2 regions of the Lysinibacillus sp. genome follow, and region 2 is predicted to be linked to the other one. Evidence: riboswitches for the same ligand, from Rfam matches in the RefSeq annotation. Region 2 holds a riboswitch; the other holds the start of a gene.
What was found. A riboswitch is a leader RNA that binds a small molecule or an ion and turns the genes downstream of it on or off. The one in region 2 is predicted to bind cobalamin.
Positions count from the first base shown of each region.

Region 1: linked by a shared signal. The riboswitch ahead of RT445_RS05065 (ATP:cob(I)alamin adenosyltransferase) and the one ahead of RT445_RS04710 (FecCD family ABC transporter permease) in region 2 are both predicted to bind cobalamin.

Region 1 covers NZ_DAMDAY010000013.1:308-5,448, forward strand. Annotated here, with positions in the region: partial or broken gene RT445_RS05055 (tyrosine-protein phosphatase) at 1-63, opposite strand, end outside; gene RT445_RS05060 (ABC transporter substrate-binding protein) at 199-1,149, opposite strand; partial or broken gene RT445_RS05065 (ATP:cob(I)alamin adenosyltransferase) at 1,133-1,686, opposite strand; cobalamin riboswitch at 1,851-2,048, opposite strand; gene RT445_RS05070 (hypothetical protein) at 2,142-2,696, opposite strand; gene ytvI (sporulation integral membrane protein YtvI) at 2,786-3,844, shown strand; gene RT445_RS05080 (C40 family peptidase) at 3,943-5,097, opposite strand.
Region 2 covers NZ_DAMDAY010000011.1:31,725-36,865, reverse strand. Annotated here, with positions in the region: gene RT445_RS04730 (HAMP domain-containing sensor histidine kinase) at 1-159, shown strand, start outside; gene RT445_RS04725 (response regulator transcription factor) at 131-823, shown strand; gene RT445_RS04720 (YdhK family protein) at 865-1,434, opposite strand; gene RT445_RS04715 (biotin transporter BioY) at 1,557-2,153, opposite strand; cobalamin riboswitch at 2,297-2,485, shown strand; gene RT445_RS04710 (FecCD family ABC transporter permease) at 2,631-3,677, shown strand; gene RT445_RS04705 (heme ABC transporter ATP-binding protein) at 3,683-4,474, shown strand; gene dapF (diaminopimelate epimerase) at 4,523-5,141, shown strand, end outside.

The DNA of each region.
Region 1 (5,141 bases), on a different contig from region 2:
CCCCATATCTCGGAAATTATAGACTGCCTCAAACGGAATAACCTGTGTATCTAACTGTTCCATTCACTACCCTCCCTAAATTATTAAGCATTCTTACCTTTATTCTATAGAACAAATTAAATTAATTCCAATTTTCACGCTAGGTAATAACTAACCATATAAAAATGGCTAGCCGTTAGATCAGCTAGCCTTGAATTGTTATTTAAATAACTCTGGATACACAGCTTTAGCTACTAATTCTACTGCTTCTCCAATACGTGGACCAGGACGATTAGAGATATCAGTATCAAGAGACTGTACAGCTTTATCTTGAATAGCTTTCACAGTATTCCAACCATCACGTGTCAAAATTTCCCCTATAGGATCTTCTGTATAGTTTACTGTTGTTAATATAACCTCTGGATTTTTCGCAATAACCTCTTCCTCAGACACTTGCGCCCAATTGTCTAAATCAGCAAAGACATTCTTAACATTGGCTGCATTTAATATTTCTTGCTGGAAAGTTCCAGCGCCTGCCGTATAAATATCTGGCTTAGGACTAATCTCTAAATAAACATTTTTCGGTGCTTTTACTTCTTTCACCTTTGTTTGTACTTCAGTAATTTTCGCTTTAATCTGTTCGTTTAATTCATTTCCTTTATCTTCAACACCCATTACAGCAGCTAGTTGTTCAATATCCCCATAAACATCATCAAATGATGTGGCAGATTCAATAACAAATACTTTCAGTCCCGCATCTTCTAATGGTTTCAATGCATCCTTAGAGCCAATTGTGTAAGCAATGACCACATCTGGCTTTAAGGCTATAATGCGTTCACTATCGAAATTCTGAGAATCAGATACTCGTTCGATTTTTTGTGCTGCTTCTGGATATGTGTCATACTCTGTTGCTCCTACGATTTTCTCACCAACACCTAGTGCAAATAAAATCTCCGTATTACTTGGTTGTAAAGAAACAATAGTTTTTGGTACTTCTTTAAATTCTACTTCTACACCACGATCATCTGTTACTTTGTAGGTTGTTTGTTCAGTTTGTTGCGTATCCTGTGAAGCCTCTTTATTTTTTGTATCTTCTGAGGTACCACAACCTGCTAAAACTAATATTAGTACTAGCACTGATAGCCATTGGAAATTAAATACTTTCTTCATTCTTACTCTCCCTTTTCTTTTTCATTGGATAGGATTTACTAATAAACGGTATTTCAGCTATACCTGCTTGGTGATTCATATAGACTGCCATGACAAAGCATACATTTGCTAACAAGCCTAAGTAGTCGAAAAGGATAGCTGGTACCTCTCGTTCCTCTGAAACCTTATGTAATGTACGATATGATTTTTTGGCTTCACTGCGGCAAAGATGTAAAGCAGCAGCAGCCTCTGTGCCCTGAGGTAAAACAAAACTTTGTCTTCCTTCACATGACGAACATAAAAGTCATAGCGTTCGCTTAACCAAGAAAGATCTTCTTCTGTTACTGCTAGCTTTCCTCGGACTGAACCATTGACATGGTAAGCCATAGGTAATATAAGCAGCAAATCATCTACGACAACTTGTACATCCTCCTTTTTTACTGCAGCTAATGCAACCCCTAGATGTGTTGTGAGACTATCTGTTCGAATCTCATAATCAACCGTTGAAGCCTTCTCACGCATAAACGGATAACAAGAATAACGTGCATCCTTTTTCACTTGATGTACCCCCTTCCCATTTTGATAAATTCTTACATGAACGATAGCATAAAAAAACGCCGCTCCTTTAAGCAAAGGAACGACGAAAATAACATAATGATTGCCAATTACTATGACATTACCTATGTAATTTGCCGTATATCCTCCTAGCTTCCGAAGAGTTGTTATACGTTCAAATAAAGGTCGGTCTCCTGGCTTGTACAATTCATTAATGAATTTTAATGAGCTATAAAGAACCTTCCCATCTCCTTGGAGACAGTGGTATATCTTTATAATGGCTGTACTTACAGTTGCGGAAACAGCTTCGGTTTTTCACCGAATTCCCGATTATGCTAGTTAGCACCTTTATTCTGCAAGAATATTTCATTTGTAAAGCAGTTTACCATATATTAATAGGAAAAAACAGTTGTACTCCAAATAGAAACTTTACATCTGTACAAAAAAACACCATCTCGCTACTTTGAACGGATGGCTGCCTTATATTTCTTTTTGTGTTTAACTTCGTGCTCTTCATCAATTAAGCGATGTGCAATAGCTATTAATTTAGAGTCATTCGTTTGATCATAAAGCTTTTTAAAAGAAATAATAATATCATAGCGAATAAGAGAGGGATGCTTTTCATCCAAACATGTTTGAAATCTCTTAGCTAGATACGAGACAACTAAGTCTCTTTGTACTTGACCTGCTAATCCAATTTTCCAAATAGCTTGTAACGCGTTCCTCGCCGTGGCAAATCGCTCATCATACGTCACAGCCCAAATTTTCAAAAAATCCTCCAATACCCTTTCTTCTGGATCACTTTTTGCGGCTAAGGCACATAAAATTTGTGCAGCACGTGCACGAGCATGTCCATCTTTGTATGTAAGTGCTTGTACAAGCTGTTCCCATACTGCATATGTCCAATCTACGGGCTCCTGCATAATTTTCATTAGTTCCTCGTAAGATTCATATTGAATATCGTGGTCACGCTCTGTTAGATTACTAAAAAGTTGCAAAATCTCTTTTTCCATAATTTATCCCTACCTTTATTGATTCAGAACGTAATAAAATTTGATTTATGGTACACTTAACTTAATTTTTTCGCAAAGAAGGTGAGTTTATGAATAAATTTAATGCTAGGAAATTGATTTTTCGAGTAATTGTGATTCTATCCTTACTTGTAGCTGCCTATTTTATTATCCCTGTGTCCATGCCTTTACTATTTGCAGGTATAAGTGCATTTTTCTTAGAACCAATCGTCATGTTCTTTAAAAGGCGATGGAAGATGTCACGGAAAATAGCAGTTGCTTTTATATACATAGTGAGTGTTATGGTTATATCTATTATTTGCTATCTGTCCATTACACAAATCATGTCGCAAATAATTTTACTATCTAAGCAAGCTCCCTATTATATTTCCAAGCTATCAGATATGTGGCTCCATATGCAAGAAAATATCTCTAAATATACAGAAGACTTTCCACCAGAAGTAAGTGCTTCACTTCAAAAAACCACAATGGATTTCATAAAAAAAGTTGAAGAATTCTTTTTAAGCTTCTTTAATTATAGCAAAGTTTCAGCCTTCTTTTCAGAAATTCCAAGCCTATTTATCAGTCTTCTCGTTTATATGATTGCTCTATTCCTATTTATGCTTGATTTGCCTAAATTAAAGCAAATCACTTATAAATATTTAAAGCCCAACACTGCAAAGAAAATAAAGATTATCCTTAATCGTCTAAAGGATGCAACTTTCGGTTATATGAAGGCACACTTATTTGTAAGCTTTATTATTGGAGGCGTCACACTTATTGGACTTCTATTAATCCAACCCAAATATGCCATAACAATGACGATTATTATTTGGTTAATAGATATTGTCCCTTTCCTAGGCTCTATCATTATTTTAGCTCCATGGGGACTTTATCATTTACTGATGGGTAACACAGCTATTGCTGTAAAATTATTCATCTTAGCTGCTATTTTACTTATTATTCGTCGAGTAGTCGAGCCTAAATTAATGGGAGACCATATCGGTTTATCTACATTGCCAACATTAATCGCCATGTTCATTGGTCTTCAGTTATTTGGTATTATCGGTTTACTTGTCGGTCCCTTTGTTATAATTTTCTTTATTGCATTGAAAGAGACAGGTGTCATTAAGTTAAACTTTAAAATTTAAAAATTTTTAAGCTAAATAAAAAAGGTCATCTTTGTATTTTTTCTCTACAAAGATGACCTTTTTCTCATGTCAATCGTCTATTAGTTAAAGAGGCTTGCTTATTGAATACGACCGAAGCCTACTAAATATTGATTCCACCAATCAAGTGATTCAATTACGACACCGTTGTTTTGAGCATCGATCATTGTGTTGTTACCTAAGTAAATACCTACGTGCGCTACCCCAGACCCGTAGCTGAAGAATACTAAGTCACCAACTCGTGCTTCACTTGCTGAAATACGCTGTGTTGCTAAATATTGTTGTGATGCTGTACGAGGTAAAGAAACACCTGCTTGTTTGTAAGACCATTGTACAAGACCTGAGCAGTCAAAGCCTGTTGATGGGTTGCTACCACCCCAAACATAAGGACGACCTAGGAATTGCTTAGCAGTTGAAATAGCATCTCCTGATGATGCTGTACCAGCTCCAGAGCCAACAATAATTTTTTGTGGTTGACCACCACCAGTATTTTGAGTTGCTTGTACTACTGGCGTTGCTGCTTGAAGAGCACGTAAACGAGCTGCTTCTTCTTCAGCTGCTTTACGCTCCGCTTCTAAACGTTCTTCTTCTTGTTTCGTTGCAATTTGAGCTTTTAATGCAAGTGATTTCGCTTCGTTTTCAGCCTTTTTCACTTCCATTTCGCTTTCCTTTTGTTGAAGCTCTTGGAATTGTTTTTGAAGCTCTTTTTGCTTTTCATCTAATGTAGCTTTTTGTTGCACTAAGCTTGCTTTATCTGCTTCCTGTTGATCCACTAATTCTTGGTCAGCATCCATTAATGTTTTAACCGCTACGACACGGTCCATTAAATCTGCAAAGCTTTTTGCTTCAAGAACGACATTTAAATAAACGCCTACAGTGTTATCTTGTGCTTGATATGCAGCCATACGCTCACTTAAGATTTTAGAGCGTTGTTCAATACGTTTTTGTGTTTCAACAATACTAGCATCTACTTCTTTAATTTCAGCTTGTACTTGTTTAAATACTTTAACTTTTGCGTCGATCTCTTGTTGTAGCTTTGTTAATTCTTGCTCTAATTTCTTCACTTGTTTATCTATTTCAGCCTTTTTCTCGATCATTTGTTGAGAAGTTTCTTCGGCATGTACTTCAGTTGGTTGAATTGTATTAAATAATAAGCCGCCTGCTAGTGCCAATGCTAGCACCATCGACTTACGCCATTTATTGCGCTTTCCCACGTTACCTTCATTTCCCTTCATCTATCAATTTCGCTCTCGATATCCTATGTAATCACTTGAACGAT
Region 2 (5,141 bases):
CTAGGTGGCTCTGGTCTAGGACTTGCTATTGTTAAGGAATTGGTAGAGGCACATGGGGGGAAAGTGAAGGTTAGCAGTGAAATCAATAAAGGGACTACTTTTGAATTATTGTTTAAGGGAGTAGAAGCGAATGAAGACTATTTTATGCATAGACGATGAGCCAAGAATGTTAGATTTATTGACCCTTTACTTAGAGCCTACTTTTCATTGTAGAGCCATGTCGTCCGTTCTAGAAGGACTCGATTATTTAGAAGAAGAGCATGTGGATTTAGTTCTGTTGGATATTATGATGCCGGAGATGGATGGGTGGCAAGCTTGCCAGGAAATTAGGAAGTTTTGGGATGTGCTTATTATTATGCTTACGGCAAAAGGAGAGCATGCTGATATTGTAAAAGGCTTAAACATGGGTGCTGATGATTATATTTTAAAGCCTTTTGATGAGGAAGAGTTATTAGCACGTATACATGCGGTATTAAGAAGGGCGAAAATAGATGAAAAAGTTATATGCTTTGAGGGGCTACGATTAGATAAGGAAGCGTTTGAACTTTATTTTCATCAAAAGGCAATCTCATTAACACCAAAGGAATTTTCCATGCTAGCCTTATTTTTAAATCATCAAAATAAAGTATTTTCCAGAGAACATCTTATCAACACAGTTTGGGGATATAATGTAATGATTGAAGATCGTACGATTGATTCACATGTGCGTAATTTACGAGAAAAATTAAGAAAAAGCGGCTTCCCTGCGGATGATTATTTACAAACAGTATGGGGTATCGGTTATAAATGGCATAAGTCCGCAGCACTTGAACATAAAAACTAGAAAACAACCTCTACCATACCTACTGGGAGAGGTTGTTTAAATTATTTTGAAGTTAACTCTTCTTCTGTTACCCATTTATGATTTTTTACTGCCTCACCATTTAAAGTGGAAGTGTAATCCACCATATAAACAGTTGTTTGTACAGCCTCTTCAATATGGACAAGCGCATTTTCCATACCTTTCATATGCGCTGCATCCGTTTTTACTTCTGTACCAGGAGCCAGAGGTGCTTCTTCGGGATCAATTAATTCTTCGTGAATGACCCACTTATGATTTTTAACAGGCTCTTCACCTGTAGTTGGTTCATAGGAAATAACATAAGCAGTCGTATCATAGGCCCCGACTATTTCTGCTTCTGCACCTTTCATACCGTCCATATGCCCGTTCGTAATAATAGCTGTACTTCCTACAGGAAACTTCGGATTTTCAGCAATTTTTAATGTAGCTGGTACTTCGCCTGAACTTGAATGGTTCATTGTCGAATGATCCATTTCTTCAGTCGTATGATTAGATGTAGACGCAGGCTTCGTTTGATCCTCCGTACAAGCAGATAAAGTAAGTAAAGCTAATACTGATAGTAGTGCCATTGACCATTTTTGTTTGAATATCATGTCATATCCTCCTCACTATTTGCTAATACTGTAGCAAATAAATGTGCAGAAATAATGGACATGATCTACTACCAAAAATCAAATCACATCTTTCATCTAACAAGAAAGATGTGAGGAATTATTTATTGAATGGGCATGATTTTCAATGTTTTTTGTAATCGATAGGCGAAGATGCCAGCGAAAATCGCTAAGATAAAATCTTTTGGTAGTGGGGGGATCATCCAGAGCCAAGCTAGTTTATATGAAAAGACCTCTGGTGCACTTGCCCATAGTTTGTAGGCAAAATACATCCAATTTGTCCCTAGGAAATAATTAAGCGCAGTTGCGATTAACGCTGCCGCAATATAGCTTTTCTTTGTTGCACTTCGTTCTACAATTAGTCCTGCAACAAATGCTGCTCCAATAAATGTAATAATAAACCCAAAGGTAGGGCTTAAAATTTGTCCAACTCCCCCACCAAAACGAGCAAAAACAGGCGCTCCTGCTAATCCTATGCACATATAAACTGTACAGGCGAGCGCACCCTTTCTGCTACCAAGAACCAGTCCTGCTAAAATAGCAAAAAACGTTTGTAGTGTAATCGGTACACCACCCACCATCATAAATGGGGCAAAGGAGGTAATATTAGCCCCTATCATCATAAGTGTTGAGAATAACCCAATATAGGTAATGTCAATAGTTCTTAATTTATGATGACTCTGTTGTGTAGCAGTAGCCATAAATTTCACCTCGTTATAAACCTTCTTACTGCTAGTGTAAAAAACGAATATAATTGTGTCAACCTTATTATAGTTTTAAGTTAACTCAATTATAGTGTAGACTAACTAGTTATAAAAATGTATGATAGAATCGTCACAATTTTATAACTTTAAGTACTATTGGTGTGATATTTTTTGAATGTCACTTAAAAGGGAAGTCGGTGGAAGTCCGACGCTGTCCCGCAACTGTAACGAGGAGTCTTATAATATTTTTTGCCACTGTGTTAGTATGGGAAGGCCATTATAGGATGCTGATTCGAAGCCAGGAGACCTGCCATTAGTAATACCTGTAATGCCCACGAGGATGCAAGCAATTACGGACAATAGCTGGATATTTTCTGACTTTGTTTAATCTAGGGTATTTCTATGCGTATTTTCGTATGGAATACCTTTTTTTTATTGCTTCATCCATCAATACTTAGTAGGAGCTTTAAACGGATGAATAAAAAATTTATGTTTTTTTCCTTAATACTTTTCTTCGTATTAATCGTTTCTATGACAATAGCCGTTATGGTTGGGTCTGTATCAGTTACACCCTTCTATGTATGGAAAGTTATTCTTTCTAAAATCCCCATTATACAAAATGGCATAGAGCAAGACTGGAGTCGCTCACAGGAAATCATTATTTGGCAAATAAGAGCACCACGTGTTTTACTCGCAGCTATTGTTGGAGCTGGTCTAGCTATTGCTGGGGCAGCAATTCAGGCACTTGTGAGAAATTCCATTGCTGACCCTTATATATTAGGGATTTCGTCAGGTGCAGCTGTTGGAGCGACCTCAGTAATTATTTTAGGTGCCTTTTCATTTTTAGGAATCTATGCTCTTTCTGTATCTGCATTTTTAGGGTCATTACTTGCCATTGCGCTCGTATTTTTCTTATCACGAGTTGGTGGTCGTGTCTCAATTTTTCGCTTGTTATTGGCTGGGATGGCTGTGTCCTTTATTTTAACGGCCGTTTCCAATTTCATTTTGATGATGTCGAAACAAGAAGGGGCTTTAAAGGCTGTTATGTTTTGGATGCTAGGGAGTCTAGCTGGAGCCAAGTGGAATAATATTGTAATCCCGGCTTTCATATTCTTCCTCGTATTTGGGCTACTATGGCTACACTATCGAAATTTAAATTTATTATTACTAGGGGAAGAGGCAGCTGTAACATTAGGGGTTAATTTACAGCAATTTCGTATTCAGCTCATTTTACTTGTTTCGTTGTTAACTGGTGTACTTGTCGCAGTCAGTGGCTCTATTGGATTTGTGGGATTAATCATTCCACATATCGTTCGGTTAATTGTGGGGTCAAACTATAAATATGTGATACCTATTAGTGCTTTAATTGGAGGAATCTTTTTAGTGTGGGCAGATGCTTTTGCCCGAATAATCATCGCACCTCAAGAAATGCCAATTGGTATTATAACGGCCTTTTGTGGAGGACCATTTTTTATTTGGCTACTCCGTCGTAACAATTATTCTTTCGGTGAAGGGGACTAACTTATATGACATTAGAAGCGAAGCAGCTATCATTCTCCATTTACGATGAGCGTATACTACATGAAGTAAGTATTCAAATAAAAGAAAAACAACTTGTTGGACTCATTGGCCCTAATGGTAGCGGCAAATCCACATTGCTAAAAAATATGTATCGTCTGCTAAAACCGGAAAGTGGTACGGTATTATTAAACGAACAAGATATTTTAAAGCAATCAAGTAAATCGATTGCTAAAAATTTAGCCGTTGTTAGTCAAGAAACACCTGTTTTATTTGACTTCACCGTACATGATTTAGTCAGTATGGGAAGAACGCCACATAAAAAACTATTGGAGCTTGATCAAGAACAAGATTTCCGAATTGTGGCAGATGCTCTTCTACAAACTGGTATTTCACATTTGGAGAAACGAAGCTTTAGCTCTCTTTCCGGTGGAGAGAAAAAGCGCGTAATGGTTGCACGTGCTCTGGCACAACAAGCTAAGGTATTGATATTAGATGAGCCGACGAATCATTTAGATATACAGCATCAACTCCAGCTTATGGACTTAATTCAAACTCTACATTTAACTGTAGTCGCGGCTTTACATGACTTAAATATCGCAGCAATGTACTGTGATCAAATTTACGTTTTACAGAATGGACGAATAGTTTGTCATGGGACGCCAGAAGAAGTACTTACTCCAACGTTGTTACGGGAAGTATTTCATGTTTTTGCTGATATTCAAATACATCCACTAACTGGTAAACCTTATCTTACATATGTTCCAGACCAATTTGCCAAAAAGGTTAACCAATCATAAGAAAGTTAAAAGTCTATACCTCTACCATCCTTTACAAGGAGTGAATGTATGAAAATAGCCTTTACGAAAATGCATGGTATTGGCAACAGCTATATTTATCTTGATCTTTTCAGGTATGATTATAATGACAATATCTTTTGTGAATTAGCTAAAAAGATAGCAAATGTCCATACAGGCATTGGCTCGGATGGATTAATTATTATTCAACCTTCTAAAATTGCTGACTGTGGTATGCGCATTTTTAATAAGGATGGTACAGAGGGATCTAACTGTGGAAACGGACTTCGCTGTGTTGCAAAATATATTTTTGAACGCCAAATTGTGCGACAAAAGTTTTTTACAATTGAAACAAAAGCAGGCATTATGTACGTAGAGGTAGTGGTTCAGGATAATACAGTCATAGATGTGATTGTCGATATGGGTAAACCTTTATTGTATCGTAAAGATATACCGATGTTAGGTACCCCTAATAAGCTCGTCATCAATGAATTATTTACAGTACCTCCACATAATTTGTTCCTAACAGCGTTGTTTTTAGGAAATCCAAACGCGGTATTTTTTATCGATGATATAGAAAAAGCGCCGTTAAGAACACTAGGAGGCATTATAGAAAATGATGTGAGATTTCCTAATCGTGTTAATGTTGAATTTGTACAGGTCATCCATT